Regions from separate parts of the Burkholderia plantarii genome, predicted to be linked through region 3. Evidence: riboswitches for the same ligand, from Rfam matches in the RefSeq annotation. Region 3 holds a riboswitch; each other region holds the start of a gene.
The links. A riboswitch is a leader RNA that binds a small molecule or an ion and turns the genes downstream of it on or off. The one in region 3 is predicted to bind thiamine pyrophosphate.
Positions count from the first base shown of each region.

Region 1: another riboswitch for thiamine pyrophosphate. It lies ahead of bpln_RS01585 (FAD-dependent oxidoreductase); the one in region 3 lies ahead of thiC (phosphomethylpyrimidine synthase ThiC).
Region 2: another riboswitch for thiamine pyrophosphate. It lies ahead of bpln_RS29655 (DMT family transporter); the one in region 3 lies ahead of thiC (phosphomethylpyrimidine synthase ThiC).

Region 1 covers NZ_CP007212.1:366,824-371,859, forward strand. Annotated here, with positions in the region: gene bpln_RS01580 (ABC transporter ATP-binding protein/permease) at 1-1,523, opposite strand, end outside; TPP riboswitch at 1,885-2,020, shown strand; gene bpln_RS01585 (FAD-dependent oxidoreductase) at 2,309-3,487, shown strand; gene thiS (sulfur carrier protein ThiS) at 3,517-3,714, shown strand; gene bpln_RS01595 (thiazole synthase) at 3,752-4,567, shown strand; gene thiE (thiamine phosphate synthase) at 4,564-5,036, shown strand, end outside.
Region 2 covers NZ_CP007213.1:3,052,057-3,057,092, forward strand. Annotated here, with positions in the region: gene bpln_RS29645 (methyltransferase domain-containing protein) at 1-77, shown strand, start outside; gene bpln_RS29650 (TauD/TfdA family dioxygenase) at 115-1,281, shown strand; gene bpln_RS29655 (DMT family transporter) at 1,312-2,148, opposite strand; TPP riboswitch at 2,228-2,334, opposite strand; gene bpln_RS29660 (LysR family transcriptional regulator) at 2,485-3,363, opposite strand; gene bpln_RS29665 (TerC family protein) at 3,522-4,280, shown strand; gene bpln_RS29670 (hypothetical protein) at 4,626-5,036, opposite strand, start outside.
Region 3 covers NZ_CP007212.1:1,210,587-1,215,622, reverse strand. Annotated here, with positions in the region: gene bpln_RS05315 (MFS transporter) at 1-1,124, shown strand, start outside; gene bpln_RS05310 (EamA family transporter) at 1,248-2,195, opposite strand; TPP riboswitch at 2,707-2,823, shown strand; gene thiC (phosphomethylpyrimidine synthase ThiC) at 2,898-4,829, shown strand.

The sequences.
Region 1 (5,036 bases), 840 kb from region 3:
AGCACGCGCGTCCAGTGCTCGGACTCCTCGAGGCGCGTCGCGTAGTCGGCCAGGCCGCAGTCGCGCAGCGCCGCGCGACAGGTCTCGTCATCGAAGCGCGTGGCCGGCGACGGATAGGTGAGCGCGGCCTTCAGCGTGCCGATCGGCAGGTAGCTCTGCTGCGGCACGAACATCATGCGCGCGCCCACCGGCGCGTCGATCGCGCCGTTGCCGAACGGCCAGAGGCCCGCCAGCGCGCGCATCAGCGTGCTCTTGCCGGCGCCGGACGGCCCGCGCACCAGCCAGCGCGAGCCCGGCTCGATGGTCACGTCGGCGATCGTCGAGAGCGGCGCGCCGTTGGGCAGCGCGAGGCGCAGGCCGCTGGTGGTCAGCGACGGCGCATCGACGTAGTGCAGATTGATGCCGCCATGCTCGGTGGCGGGCGACAGCGTTTCCTTCAGGTGCGAACTGCGCGTGACGCGCATGAATTCGCGCAGACGGTTGATGGTCGCGCGCCATTCCACGAGCGTGCCGTAACTGTTGATGAACCACGAGAACGAATCGCTGACGGTGCTGAACGCGTTGGTGATCTGCATCAGCACGCCGAACGAGAACGCGCCGGCGAAGTAGCGCGGCGCGGCCACCACGAGCGGGAAGATGATCGCCAGCTGGCTGTAGAAGTTCAGCACGAAGTTCAGGCGCCGCGTGTAGGCCATCAGCCGCCACCAGTTGTCGCGAATCCGCTGGAACAGGTCCTGCGCGCCCTGCTTCTCGAGGGCCATGCCGTCGTAGAACGCGATCTGCTCGGCGTTCTCGCGAATCCGGATCAGGCCGAAACGGAAATCGGCCTCGACGCGCTCCTGCTGATAGTTGATCGACACCAGCGGGTGCCCGGCCTTGTGCATCACGAACGAACCGATCAGCGCGTAGAGCGCGGCGGCCCACACCATGTAGCCGGGAATCTGGATCGTGCTGCCGCCGAGCGGGATCGACAGCGCGCCCGCCAGGCCCCAGAGGATCGTGATGAACGAGAACAGCGTGACCACGGTGGACAGCAGGTCCAGCGACAGCGCGAGCGTGGTGGTGGCCAGCGAGTTGAGGTCGTTGGTGATCCGCTGGTCCGGGTTGTCGGCGAGGCGGTCGCGCTCGATCCGGTAGAACGCGCGATCGCCGAACCATTCATCGAGCGCGCTGTTGGTGACCCACTGGCGCCAGCGGAAGCCGAGCAGCTGGCGCAGGTAACGGCTGTAGACGAACAGGATGATCGAGGCGAACGCGAGGCCGCTGAAAATCAGCAGCAGGTGCGGGAACTGCGCGGCGTTCTTCTGCTGCAGCGCGTTGTTGAAGTCCGCGTACCAGGCGTTGATCCTCACGCTGATCCAGACGTTCGCGAGGTTCATCGCGATGATCGAGAGCAGCAGGCTCCAGGCGATCTTCCATTCCGAGGACACCCAGTACGGCTTGATGAGGCTCCAGGCGGAAACGCGGATGTCGTCGGGCGAGGCGTCGTTCGCGGCGCGGGCGACGGGGGACGTTGCGGTCATGAACTTCCTGCTGGGTGAGGCGGCGCAGGGCCGCGAAGGTCGAAGCGCCGCGCGATGCCAACCGATGGACGCGGCGGCGCGCCTGAAATCGTGCCATATGGCGATGCCCGGCGGATTGTGTCGCACCTCGCTTAAACGGCACTTAACGGACTGGCACGTTCCGCGCGGGGCCGCCATGGACGGGCGCAACGCCAGCATTGTGCCAGCGTCGCGCCGGCTCGCGCAGGAGGCGGAAAGACGGGGCGCGCCGCGTGGCCGGCGCGGGCCGCTATCGGGCCGCTTCCCGATCCGGCGCGATCCCGCACAAGCCATGCTGCGCCGCGGTTTGCGACCGTTTCCGCTTCTGTGGTCTAATGGCCGCCAGACGAAACAGGGGTGCTTTGCTGCCTGTCGGCGTCCGGTGAACGATGCATCGGGATGCGCGGCGGCAAGGCTGAGAGAGTCCCTTCGCACCCGATCCGGGTAATACCGGCGCGGGAAGTTTTCGATTCCACCGGGTCGCGCCCGCCGTTGTCGTTCGGCCGCCGTCGTTCGCATTGGAACGGGGCGCATGGCGTTGGCTTCCGGGTCGGCTCCCCGCCGCCGGTTTCGTCCGTTCGATTGCGCAGTCGCGCGTTACGGAAGGAGCCCATGCCCGTTATTCACGTCCCACCGCTTAGTTTCGTACCCCGGTTCGTTCGTCCCTCGGGTTGCGCTTGTCACGCCGGTTTCGCTCCGTGTGGCCGGACCCCGGCGCCGCGCGCGTTCGTCCGCGCGGCGGCACGCCTCGCCGGGAAGGCCGCGCGATGAGCGGCACGACCGGCACCCGTCCCGACGTCGCCGTGCTGGGCGGCGGCCTCGTCGGCCGGCTGATCGCGTGGCGGCTCGCGGGCGCGGGCTTGGGCGTGACGCTGCACGAGCGCGGCGACGCGGCCGGCTCCGGCGCGGCCGCCTGGGTCGCGGCGGCGATGCTCGCGCCGCTTGCCGAGGCGGCCAGCGCCGAGCTGCTGATCACCGAACTCGGCGCCGCCTCGCTCGAACGCTGGCCGGCGTGGCTCGCCGAACTGCCCGAGCCGGTGTTTTTCCAGCGCAACGGCACGCTGGTCGTCTGGCACCACGCCGATCGCGCCGAGGCGCCGCTGTTCGAGCGCCGCGTGCGCGCCAACGCGCCGGCACCGCTCGTCGACGGCGGTTTCCTCGCGCTGGCGGGCGAGCAGGTCGACGCGGCCGAGCCGGCGCTGGCCGGACGCTTCGCGCGCGGCCTGCTGCTGCCGCGCGAAGGCCAGCTCGACAATCGCCAGACGCTCGCCGCGCTGGCCGCGGGGCTCGCCGCGCGCGGCGTCGATACGCACTGGAACACGGCCGTCGAGACGGCGCCCGAGCCGCGCGCGCGGCTCACCATCGACTGCCGCGGGCTCGGCGCGAAAGCGGTGCTGCCGGCGCTGCGCGGCATCCGCGGCGAGGTCGCGCGGATCCATGCGCCCGGCATCGGGCTCGCGCGGCCGGTGCGGCTGCTGCATCCGCGTTACCCGCTCTACATCGCGCCGAAGCAGGACGATCTCTACGTGATCGGCGCGACCGAGGTGGAAGGCGAGGATCGCTCGCCCGTCAGCGTGCGCTCGGCGCTCGAGCTGCTGAGCGCGGCGTTCTCCGTGCATCCGGCGTTCGGCGAGGCGCGCATCCTCGAACTCGGCTCCCAGTGTCGGCCGACGCTGCCCGACCATCGGCCCGCGATCGTCTGGAACGGCGGCGCGACGCTGGCGGTCAACGGGCTGTACCGGCACGGCTTCATGATCGCGCCGGAAGTCGCGCAGGCCGCCGTCGAATTCGTTCACGCGTGGTTCGGCGGCGAGTTCGGCACCAATGGCACCGGCAGCGACGAGGCGGGCGGGTCGGGCGAGGGCCGCGACGCGCTCGCCGCATGGCGCCGCGCGGTGCGCTGGCCGGCGCTGTTCCAGTACCAACCCGACCCCGTGCGCGCATGAGCGCGCGGCACCGATCCTCTACCGACATCATGGACATCCAGATCAACCAGCAGACGCTGACGCTTCCCGACGGCGCGACCGTCGCCGACGCGCTCGCCGCCTACCAGGCCCGGCCGCCGTTCGCGGTCGCCGTCAACGGCGCGTTCGTCGCGCGCACGCGGCACGCGCAGCACGCGCTCGCGGCCGGCGACCGGCTCGACGTCGTGCATCCCGTCGCGGGCGGCTGACCGCCGCTGCCCGGCAGACCTTTCACAGGACTTCCCCATGACGCTTCGTTCCTCCACCGATTCGCTGACGCTGTACGGCACCGCGCTGCAGAGCCGCGTGCTGCTCGGCACGTCCCGCTATCCGTCGCTGCAGTCGCTGTCCGATTCGATCGCCGCGTCGCGGCCCGGCATGGTCACCGTCGCGCTGCGCCGGCAGATGAACGCCGGCACCGCCGAGGCCGGCTTCTTCGACCTGCTGCGGCGCCACGAGGTGCCGCTGCTGCCGAACACGGCCGGCTGCCAGACCGTCGCCGAGGCGGTCAGCACCGCCCAGATGGCGCGCGAGGTATTCGAGACGGACTGGATCAAGCTCGAACTGATCGGCGACGACTACACGCTGCAGCCCGACCCGGTCGGCCTGATCGAGGCGGCCACGCTGCTCGTCAAGGACGGCTTCAAGGTGCTGCCGTACTGCACCGAGGATCTCGTGATCGGTCGGCGGCTGCTCGACGCGGGCTGCGAGGCGCTGATGCCGTGGGGCGCGCCGATCGGCACCGGCAAGGGCGTGATGAACCCCTACGCGCTGCGCGTGCTGCGCGAGCGGCTGCCGGACGTGCCGCTGATCGTCGACGCCGGGCTCGGCGTGCCGTCGCACGCGTGCCAGGTGATGGAGTGGGGCTTCGACGGCGTGCTGCTAAACACGGCCGTGTCGCAGGCCACCCATCCCGAGACGATGGCGCGCGCGTTCGCGCAGGCCGTCGAGGCGGGCCGCGACGCGTGGCTGGCCGGGCCGATGGACCCGCGCGAGACCGCGCACGCGAGCACGCCGGTGGTCGGCATGCCGTTCTGGCACCAGGACGGAGGTGCGCAATGACCACGCGCTTCGGTGATTTGTTCTGGCCCCCAGTGGACGAGCTGGCGGGCGCCGCCGAGCGGATCCGCGCGCGGCTCGGCGAGTGGCCCGCGCGCCGCGCGCCGATGCGAATCTGTGTTGCGGTACCCGAACGTGCGCAGCCGGGCGACCTGCTGGTGGTGACGGCCGGCGACGCCGAGGCCGGACGCGCGGCCGAGCTGATCGCGGCCGGCGGCGCCGTGCTCGAGATCGACGAGCGGCACGCCACGCTGACGGGCGCCGCCGCGCGCTACGCGCTGACCGCCGCCGCGCCGCTTGCCGACGACTGGATCGCCGCGCTGGCCGCGTTCGCCGACTGCGGATTCGAGCCGCACGACGCGCTGGTGCTGGCGCTCGCCTGGCGTGACGGCGACGAGGCGGCCGACGGCGATCCGTGGCCGGTCGATCCGGCCCGTTTTCCGTCGATCGCCGGCGCGCCGGGCGCGCCCGA
Region 2 (5,036 bases), on a different replicon from region 3:
AGCGCTGGCAGCGCAAGATCCGCTTCATGAAGGCCGGCTGGCTGACACAGGGCCTGTTCGTCGCCGCCAGGGCGTGAGCGTCGTCGCTTGGTAGTCCTACCGGAGATCCGTCACATGCTGACCTCGCATCACGAGCATCTGGAAATCGCCTGGCCCGACGGCCGCGCGAGCCGCTATCACTGGGTCTGGCTGCGCCAGGCCTGCCAATGCGACGGCTGCTTCAACCGCCATTGCCGCCAGCGGCACTTCGATCCCGGCGCGGTGCCGGCCGACCTCCGGCCGGCCGCCGTCAGCGCCGACGACGCGGGCCTGCGCATCGTCTGGCCGGACGGCCATCCGAGCCACTACGGCTTCGACTGGCTGCGCGGCGAGGACTACGACCAGCCGGGCCGCGCCGCGCCGGCCGAGGCGCGCCCCGCCTGGCGCCACTGGCCCGACGGCGCCCCGCCGGCGCTGCGCTTCGATCTCGCCGCGACGCTCCGCGACGACGCGCTGCTGCATCAGGCGCTGCGGCACCTGTTCGAATACGGGCTGGTGGTGCTGAAGGCCGAGCCGTCGCGCACCGTGGAGTTCGGCGCGGTGTATCGGCAGCTGGCGGGGTTTCTCGATCGCTCGTATTTCGGGGAGTTCTTCGATCTGGAGGTGAAGGCCGACGAGGAAACCGACAGCGTGTCGTTCAGCACCAGGGCGCTGCCGCTGCACACCGACATCCCGTACTGCTCGCCGCCGCCCGACTACCAGTTCCTCTACGGCCTCGACGTCAGTTCGCAATGCGCGCGCGACGGCATCGGCAGCACGCGTTTCGTGGACGGCTTCACGGTGGCCTGCGAGCTGCGCGACGCCGAGCCCGAGGCGTTCGCGCTGCTGGCCCGCACGCCGGTGCTCTATCGCGCCGAGTATCCGCAGGCGCGCAAGCGCTACGAGCATCGCACGCCGATCGTGCGGCTCGCGCCGGACGGCTCGATCGAACGCCTGATCAACAACCCGACGAAGATGTTCTTCGAGGGCATCGGCTTCGACGACATGCTGCCGCTGTTCCGGGCCTACCAGTCGCTCAAGTCGCGGCTCGTGGCCACCGGACGCTCGTATCTGCATGCGTGGTCGCAGGGCGACATGGTGGTCTGGGACAATCGCCGGATCTTCCACGGACGCGGCGATTTCGGTGCGTCGGGCTTCACGCGCACGCTGCGCGGCGGGTATTTTCGCGAAGGCGAACTGCAGGCGCGCGCACGCTTCCTGGCCTCGCGCGCGGTCGGCCGGCGCGCCGTGGCCCACGCGTGAACGCACGGCGCCGGGCCTGCCGGGCATGCCTCAAGCGTGATACGTGAGGCACCCGGCGCCGACCACGACCGCCGCGGCGGCCGCGATCCGCTGCCCGGTCGGGCGCTCGCCCAGGCAGGCCCAGCCGATGATCAGCGAAAACACGATGCTGGTCTCGCGCAGCGCCGATACCGGCCCGATCGGCCCGAGCGAGAGCGCCGCGACCGTGGCCGTGTAGCCGATCATCGAGATCACGCCGCCCGCCGCCGCCTTCGCGGTCTCGCGCCACGCGTGGCCCGTGCCGAGCCGGCGCCCGTGCAGCGCGAACGCGGCCGGCATCAGCACGCCGTAGACCACGAAGATCCAGACCGCGTAGGCGCGCGGGTCGCCGGCCAGCCTCGCGCCCACGCCGTCGGTGGTGACGTAGCCGGCGATGAACAGGCTGGTGGTGAGCGCGGCCAGCAGCGGCCGCCGGGCGATCCGGCGGCGCCCCAGCACCAGGCTCGCGATGCCGCCGGAGATCAGCAGCACGCCGGCCAGCGACCCCGCGTCGAGCCGCTGACCGGCCCACCAATAGCCGCCGAGCGCGACCAGCAGCGGCACCGTGCCCCGCACCACCGGATACACCTGCCCGAGTTCGGCGCCCTGGTACGCATGCGCCAGGAACACGCTGTAGCCCACCTGCAGCAGCGCCGAGAGCCCGAGGCAGGGCCAGCTCGCGCGCGCCGGCAGGGGCAGCCACGGCGCGCAGGCGAGCGCCGCCGCGGTGGTCGCGAAGCTCATGACGGTGAGGGTCCAGAGGCGATCGACGCCGCTGCGCAGCACGGCGTTCCAGGTCGCATGCAGGATCGCGGCGAACAGCACCAGCGCGATGACGGGCGGCGTCATCGGCGCGAACGGCGAACGCGCGGGCGGAACGGCACTGGCGAGGCGGCCGGCGCAAACGCGGCCGCGATGAAGGGAATCGACACGTGGGTGACCTCATTCCTACGCCGGCATTATCCGGATCAGGTTTCGGGGTCGTTCCGCGAGCAGAACCTCTCAGCCGGCGCGCCGGCTCCCCCTGATGGCCGCCTCATTATGGGGACGAAACTGCGGGCCGGCAAGCACGCGAGCGCAGGTTCGGACGGCTCGCCAGGCCCTCGAAACGAGGAGGTCGCGAGTCGCGAAACAAAGCCGGAAACCGTGCAGCGAAACGTGCCGGGAAACCGTGCATTCAACCGTTCATGCCGACGCGCGGCGGAGCTTTTCGGCCAGCGGATGATGCTCGCCGCGCCGCGAGCGGATCGCGTAGATCTCGTCGACCACGCCCGGCGCGCGCCCGAGCCGGCGCAGGCCACGCAGCAGCGCCGCGTCGCCGGCGCCCGCCTCGGCCAGCGGGAACACGCCGAGCCCGCGCGCGCCGAACACGGCCATCAGCGCGCTGTCCTCGAATTCGCCGACGATCCTCGGCCGCACGCCGAGCGCCTCGAAGCCGCGCTCGAGCTGCGCGCGCAGCGGCGACTGCGCGGTGGGCAGCAGCACCGGCAGCGTCGCGAGATTGCCGGGAAAGCGCTCGCGCGCCGCCGCGCTGACGATCGAGGCCGGCCCGTACCAGTCCACCGCCGAGGCCGCCAGCCGCTCGCTCGTCAGCCGCAGCGTCGGATGCGGCGGCGCCGGCTGGCTCGCCAGCACGAGGTCGAGCCGGTGCAGCGCCAGCTCCGCGAGCAGCGCGTCGAGTTCGCCCTCATGGCAGAGCAGCCGCAGCGACGGCGTGTCGAGCGCCGGCGCGAGCACCGCGTGCGCGGCCAGCTTCGACACGCCGTCGGTCAGGCCGATCGCGAACCGCGCCAGCTCGCCGCCGGCCGCCGCGCGCACGTCGTCGGCGATCCGCGCGCCGATCCGGAACATCTCGTCGGCGCGCGCGAACGCGGCCTGGCCCGCCTCGGTCATCGTCACGCCGCGTCCGGCCGGCTTCAGCAGCGCGTGGCCGAGCGACCGCTCGAGCTCGCGCACCTGCGCGCTGATGGTCTGCACGGCCATCCCGAGCCGCCCGGCCGCGCGCGCGAAGCCGCCCTCCTGCACGACCACCCAGTAGTAGTACAAATGACGGAAATTCAGCATGATGGACCCGGCATCGACGCGAGACGGCATGAAGGACGAAATGAAATATTCGGAAAAACCGAAGCATCATTCAGCTTGAAGCTGGTTTTTCCGAAGTTGAAGATCGCCGATCATAACAAGCCCGATCATCTTCCACTGGATTCCGGAACCCGCCCGCCATGGACCACCTGCTGACACTCGCCGCCGATCCGGCCGTCTGGGCCGCCCTCGTCACGCTGGTCACGATGGAAATCGTGCTCGGCATCGACAACCTGATCTTCATCTCGATCCTCAGCAACAAGCTGCCCGAGGCGCAGCGCGCGCGCACCCAGCGCATCGGCATCGGGCTCGCGCTGGTGATGCGGCTCGCGCTGCTCGGCACCGTGGCCTGGATCGCGCGCCTCACGCAGCCGGCCTTCACGCTGTTCGATCACGCGTTCTCGTGGCGCGACATGATCCTGCTCGCGGGCGGCCTGTTCCTGGTCTGGAAGGCGACCCGCGAGATCCATCACCACGTCGCGCCGGGCGGCGGCGAGCCCGGCGCCGGCGGCGCGGGCGCCGCCCTGCTCACGCCGCTCGCGGCGATCGGGCAGATCCTGGTGCTCGACCTGGTGTTCTCGATCGACAGCATCGTGACCGCGATCGGCATGACCGAGCACGTCGCGATCATGTTCGTGGCGGTGATCGCCGCCGTCACCGTGATGATGTTCGCGGCCGGCCCGCTGTCGCGCTTCATCGACCGCAACCCGACGATCGTGATGCTCGCGCTGAGCTTCCTCGTCGTGATCGGCATGACGCTGATCGCCGAGGGCTTCGGCAGCCACGTGCCGAAGGGCTACATCTACGCGGCGATGGCCTTCTCGGCGTTCGTCGAGGGCATGAACATGCTGTCGCGGCGCGCGAAGGCGAAGCGCTCGCCGGGCGGCGGCGGGCATTGAGCGACGCGTGACGGTGCGGTGGTTGGGCTCGGCGCCGTGCCGGCCGGGCCGCCGCCGGGCGCGGGACGATCGCGGCTACGACGGCGTGCAGCGGACCCCACGGTTTCCGATGACGAAGAAGCCGACGTGACGTGACGTGACGCGGCGGGTGCGGGTGCGGGTGCGGGTGCGGGTGCGGGGCGGGTGCGGGGCGGGTGCGGGTGCGGGGCGGGTGCGGGTGCGGGGCGGGTGCGGGGCGGGTGCGGGGCGGGTGCGGGCAGGATATCGTCGGGCCGGGCTGCTCGCCGGCATGAGGCCGGCGGACGGTGGCGGGAGCCACGCGGCGGCCGGCGCCGCCGCGGCGTCTCAGTGCTCGGCCGTCTGCAGCCCGCGAATCCGGCCAAGGCGCTGCGCGGCGAGCCGCTGCGCCTCGCGGCGCGCGCCGGCTGCCTGCACCGCGCGCTCGATCGCGAGCGCGGCGTGGGAGCCGCCCGGCTCGCCCGCGGCCAGTTCCGCGTAGTTGCGCGCATCGGCGGCCCACTGCGAGGCCAGCGTCGCGTAGCGGCGCGCGCGCCGCGCGCGATCCTGCAGGCGCAGCGCAAGCGCCTCGGAGCCCGACACGTTCGGCCGCGCGTTGCGCACCGCCTGCGCGGCGCGCTGTTCGAGTTCGACCGCATCGGCGTCGGCGTCGCGCGCGTCGCGAATCGCGGCGCGGGCCGCCGCCTGCGCGTCGCGCAAGGCGGCGCCGGCGGCACCGGTCACGATCACGCGCATCGC
Region 3 (5,036 bases):
CCATCGCGGGCGTATCGGTCGCCAACATCTATTACAACCAGCCCCTGCTCGGCGCGCTGCGCGAGTCGTTCCCGCACGAGGCCGGCTGGATCGGCGTGGTGCCCACGGCCACCCAGCTCGGCTACGCGGCCGGCATGCTGCTGCTCGCGCCGCTCGGCGACCGCTTCGACCGCCGCCGCCTGATCCTGCTGCAGATCGCCGGCCTCTGCGCCGCGCTGCTGATCGCGGCCGCCGCGCCGGCGCTGCCGGTGCTGGCCGCCGCGAGCCTCGCGATCGGCGTGCTCTCCACCATCGCGCAGCAGGCCGTGCCGTTCGCGGCCGAGATCGCGCCGGCCGCCGAGCGCGGGCAAGCGGTGGGCACCGTGATGAGCGGGCTGCTGCTGGGGATCCTGCTGGCGCGCACGGCGGCCGGCTTCATCGCCGAATACTTCGGCTGGCGCGCCGTGTTCTGCGCCTCGGTGGCCTCGCTGGTCGCGATCGCGGCGGCCGTGCTGCTGCGGCTGCCGCGCAGCACGCCCACCTCGACGCTGAGCTACCCGCAGTTGATCGGCTCGCTCTGGCATCTGGCGGTGGAGCTGCGCGGGCTGCGCCACGCGTCGGCCACGGGCGCCGCGCTGTTCGCCGCGTTCAGCGCGTTCTGGCCGGCGCTCACGCTGCTCTTGGCCGGCACGCCGTTCCACTTCGGGCCGCAGGTGGCGGGGTTGTTCGGCATCGTCGGCGCCGCGGGCGCGCTCGCGGCGCCCTATGCGGGCAAGTCGGCCGACCGGCGCGGGCCGCGCGCCGTGATCTCGCTGTCGATCGGGCTGGTGGCGCTGTCGTTCGTGATCTTCGCGGTGTCGGCCACGCACCTGATCGGGCTGGCGCTCGGCGTGATCGTGCTCGACGTGGGCGTGCAGGCCGCGCAGATCTCGAACCAGTCGCGCATCTATGCGCTGAAGCCCGAGGCGCGCAGCCGCGTCAACACGGTCTACATGGTCTGTTATTTCATCGGCGGGGCAATCGGTTCGTCGGCCGGCGTGGCGGCCTGGCACGCGGCGGGCTGGACGGGCGTCAGCGCGGTCGGGCTGCTGTTCGCGGCGCTCGCGGGATGGATCCACCATCGCAGCGGAAGGCATCGCGACTGACCGCGCGGTGCCTCGACGGCACCCGGCCGCGCGCCGTACCCAACGACCGTTGATTCCGGCAGCCGCCGCCCCATCCCGGCCGCCGCGTGCCCCGATCGAGGCGCGGGCGACCGGCGGCGCGCGTCAGCGCGTGGCCTTGCGGGCCGGGTCGCAGATGAACGAGAGCCCGACGCTGCCGAGGATCGCGAGCGTCGCGACCACGGTGGCGGTCGTGACCGGCTCGCCGAGCAGCAGCGCCCCGAGCGCGACCGCGACGATCGGGTTCACGTACATGCAGCTGCTCGCGAGCACCGGGCTGGTGTTGCGGATCAGGTAGCCGTAGGCGACGTAGGCGATCATCGTGCCGAAGATCATCAGGTAGAAGAACGCCACCATCGGCAGGAACGCCGGATGGACGCTGCGCTCGCCGAGGCACAGCGCCGCCACGGTCGAGGCCATGCCGCCGAGGCCGATCTGCAGCGCGGTGGACAGGAACAGGTCCGAGGGCAGCTTCAGGCGGCTCGACAGATGCACGCCTCCGGCCCAGAACAGCCCGCCGCACAGCACCGTGATGCTGCCGAGCGTCGAGCCGGGCGTGGACGGCCCGCCCGAGTTGAGGATCACGATGCCGACCATGCCGAGCCCGACCGCGGTCCACTCGCCCTTCGATACCTGGCGCCCCGCGATCGCGGCGATCACGGTGGCGAACAGCGGCACGGTGGCGACCATCACGGCCGCCGAGCCGCTGCTGACGGTGCGCATGCCGAGCGCGATCAGCCCCGAGGAGGCCGCCACCAGCATGGTGCCGACGATCGCCGCGTTGCGGATCTCGCCGAACGAGGGCAGCGCCGGCTTGCGGCGCATCGCGAACACGAACAGGCCGATGCCGGCAAAGCCGTTGCGCATGCCTGACAGCAGCAGCGGCGGGAACGTCTCCAGCGCGACGTGCAGCGCGAGATAGGTCGAGCCCCAGACGAAATAGATGAACGCGAGCGCGAGCACGATGCGACCGCCGCGGCTTTGCGGCAGGCGAATCCGGTCCCGCAGGCGCAGGCGGCTCGCGGCCGCGAGCAGGCGGTCGAACGGTGTCATCGCTCAGGCCGCCCGACTGGCGCCGCGCGCGTCACCCCCGCCACGAGGCCCGGCGGCCGGCGGAACGCGATGCGATTCGGGGGGGTGCGAAACAAGCGAGGGGACGAGCGCGCGCGGCCGGCATGAAGCCGGAGCGGCAGGGAAAAACGGGCGGGACGGCATGTCGTCGAGAACGGAACCGGAGAAGTCGAACTGACCCAGCGAACGCGGGAGCGCCGCGAGCCGCGACGCATCGAAGGCATTATGCATGAACGCTCCGGCCGAAAATCGCCGTCAATCAGGAAAAGCACGGCGCTGATGCATCGGCGCGACACCACGATGCCACGCCCGCGCCTTGCTACGGCTACCCGCGCCTCGCTGCCTGCCGTGACGCGACGGCCGCTTGCCGGAATCCGACGCGCGCCCGGCACGGGTTTGGCGCGCGGCCGGCACGCACCGTCGTGATCCGGCACCGGAAGCCCGCGCATCGGCACCGGTTGAAACCACGGCCGTCCGGGTGTATCGTTCGCCCTAGCTAACGCGGGGGTCCTGCGTGGCGCCATTCGAAACACGGCGCTTCGCGGGTGAGAAATACCCTTTGAACCTGATCTGGATAATGCCAGCGCAGGGAAGCGTACAGGCCTCGACCATTTGCCTCATCCTCCGGCCGGCCTGCCGCCCATCTCGTCTCCTGCTTAGCGCCCCACATCAGGAGATGACTGCATGAATGCCAATCCGAAGTTCCTGTCCGCCGACGCCCGCGTCGACGCCGCCGCGATCGCCCCGCTGCCGAATTCCCGCAAGGTCTACGTGACCGGCTCGCAGCCCGACATCCGCGTGCCGATGCGCGAGATCACGCAGTCGGACACGCCGACCGGCTTCGGCGGCGAGAAGAACCCGCCGATCTACGTCTACGACACGTCCGGCCCGTACACGGACCCGGAAGCCGAGATCGACATCCGCTCGGGCCTGCCGGCGCTGCGCCAGCGCTGGATCGAGGCGCGCGGCGACACCGAAACGCTGGCCGGCCTGACGAGCGAGTACGGCCGCGAGCGCGCCGCCGACGCGGCCACCGCCGAGCTGCGCTTCCCGGGCCTGCACCGCCAGCCGCGCCGCGCGCAGGGCGGGCGCAACGTCACGCAGATGCACTACGCGCGCCAGGGCATCATCACGCCGGAGATGGAATACATCGCGATCCGCGAGAACCAGCGCCGCGCCGAATACCTCGAAAGCCTGCGCGACAGCGGCCCGAACGGCGCCAAGCTGGCCGCCATGATGGGCCGCCAGCACCGCGGCCAGGCGTTCGGCGCCGCCGCGTTCGGCGCGCAGGCGCTCACCGAGATCACGCCCGAATTCGTGCGCGAGGAAGTGGCGCGCGGCCGCGCGATCATCCCGGCCAACATCAACCACCCCGAGTCGGAGCCGATGATCATCGGCCGCAACTTCCTCGTGAAGATCAACGCGAACATCGGCAACTCGGCCGTGACCTCGTCGATCGGCGAGGAGGTCGACAAGATGACCTGGGCGATCCGCTGGGGCGGCGACACGGTGATGGATCTCTCCACCGGCAAGCACATCCACGAGACGCGCGAGTGGATCATCCGCAACAGCCCGGTGCCGATCGGCACGGTGCCGATCTACCAGGCGCTGGAAAAGGTCAACGGCAAGGCCGAGGACCTGACCTGGGAAATCTTCCGCGACACGCTGATCGAGCAGGCCGAGCAAGGCGTCGACTACTTCACGATCCACGCCGGCGTGCGCCTGCAGTACGTGCCGCTCACGGCCAACCGGATGACGGGCATCGTCTCGCGCGGCGGCTCGATCATGGCGAAGTGGTGCCTCGCGCATCACAAGGAGAGCTTCCTCTACGAGCACTTCGAGGACATCTGCGAAATCATGAAGGCCTACGACGTGAGCTTCTCGCTCGGCGACGGCCTGCGCCCCGGCTCGATCTACGACGCCAACGACGAGGCGCAGCTGGGCGAGCTGAAGACGCTCGGCGAACTCACGCAGATCGCCTGGAAGCACGACGTGCAGGTGATGATCGAAGGCCCCGGCCACGTGCCGATGCAGCTGATCAAGGAGAACATGGACCTGCAGCTCGAATGGTGCGACGAGGCGCCGTTCTACACGCTCGGGCCGCTCACCACCGACATCGCGCCCGGCTACGACCACATCACCTCGGGCATCGGCGCGGCGATGATCGGCTGGTTCGGCACGGCGATGCTCTGCTACGTCACGCCGAAGGAGCACCTCGGGCTGCCGAACAAGGACGACGTCAAGGAAGGCATCATCACCTACAAGCTCGCGGCGCACGCGGCCGACCTGGCCAAGGGCCACCCGGGCGCGCAGGTGCGCGACAACGCGCTTTCGAAGGCGCGCTTCGAGTTCCGCTGGGAAGACCAGTTCAACATCGGCCTCGATCCCGACAAGGCACGCGAATTCCACGACGAGACGCTGCCGAAGGATTCGGCCAAGGTCGCGCACTTCTGCTCGATGTGCGGCCCGCACTTCTGCTCGATGAAGATCACGCAGGACGTGCGCGACTTCGCGGCGAAGCAGGGTGTGTCGGAAACCGAGGCGTTGAAGAAGGGCATGGAGGTCAAGGCCGTCGAGTTCGTCAAGACCGGCGCCGAGATCTACCACCGCCAGTGAGCGTTCGCGCGGCGGCCGGCGCCGCCGTGGCGTCGCGCGAGCCGCTGCGCCGCGTCGCGGCGCAAGGCGCATTCCCGCGCGGATACATTTGATTACGCGGGAAAAGACGCTTAACAAGTCCTTACAACAGCGCATCGCGGCCTCGGCTAGATTGATGGTGTCGCGCGGCCTTGGCGCCGCGCCTTTTCCATTCTTGCGAGGAGCCCG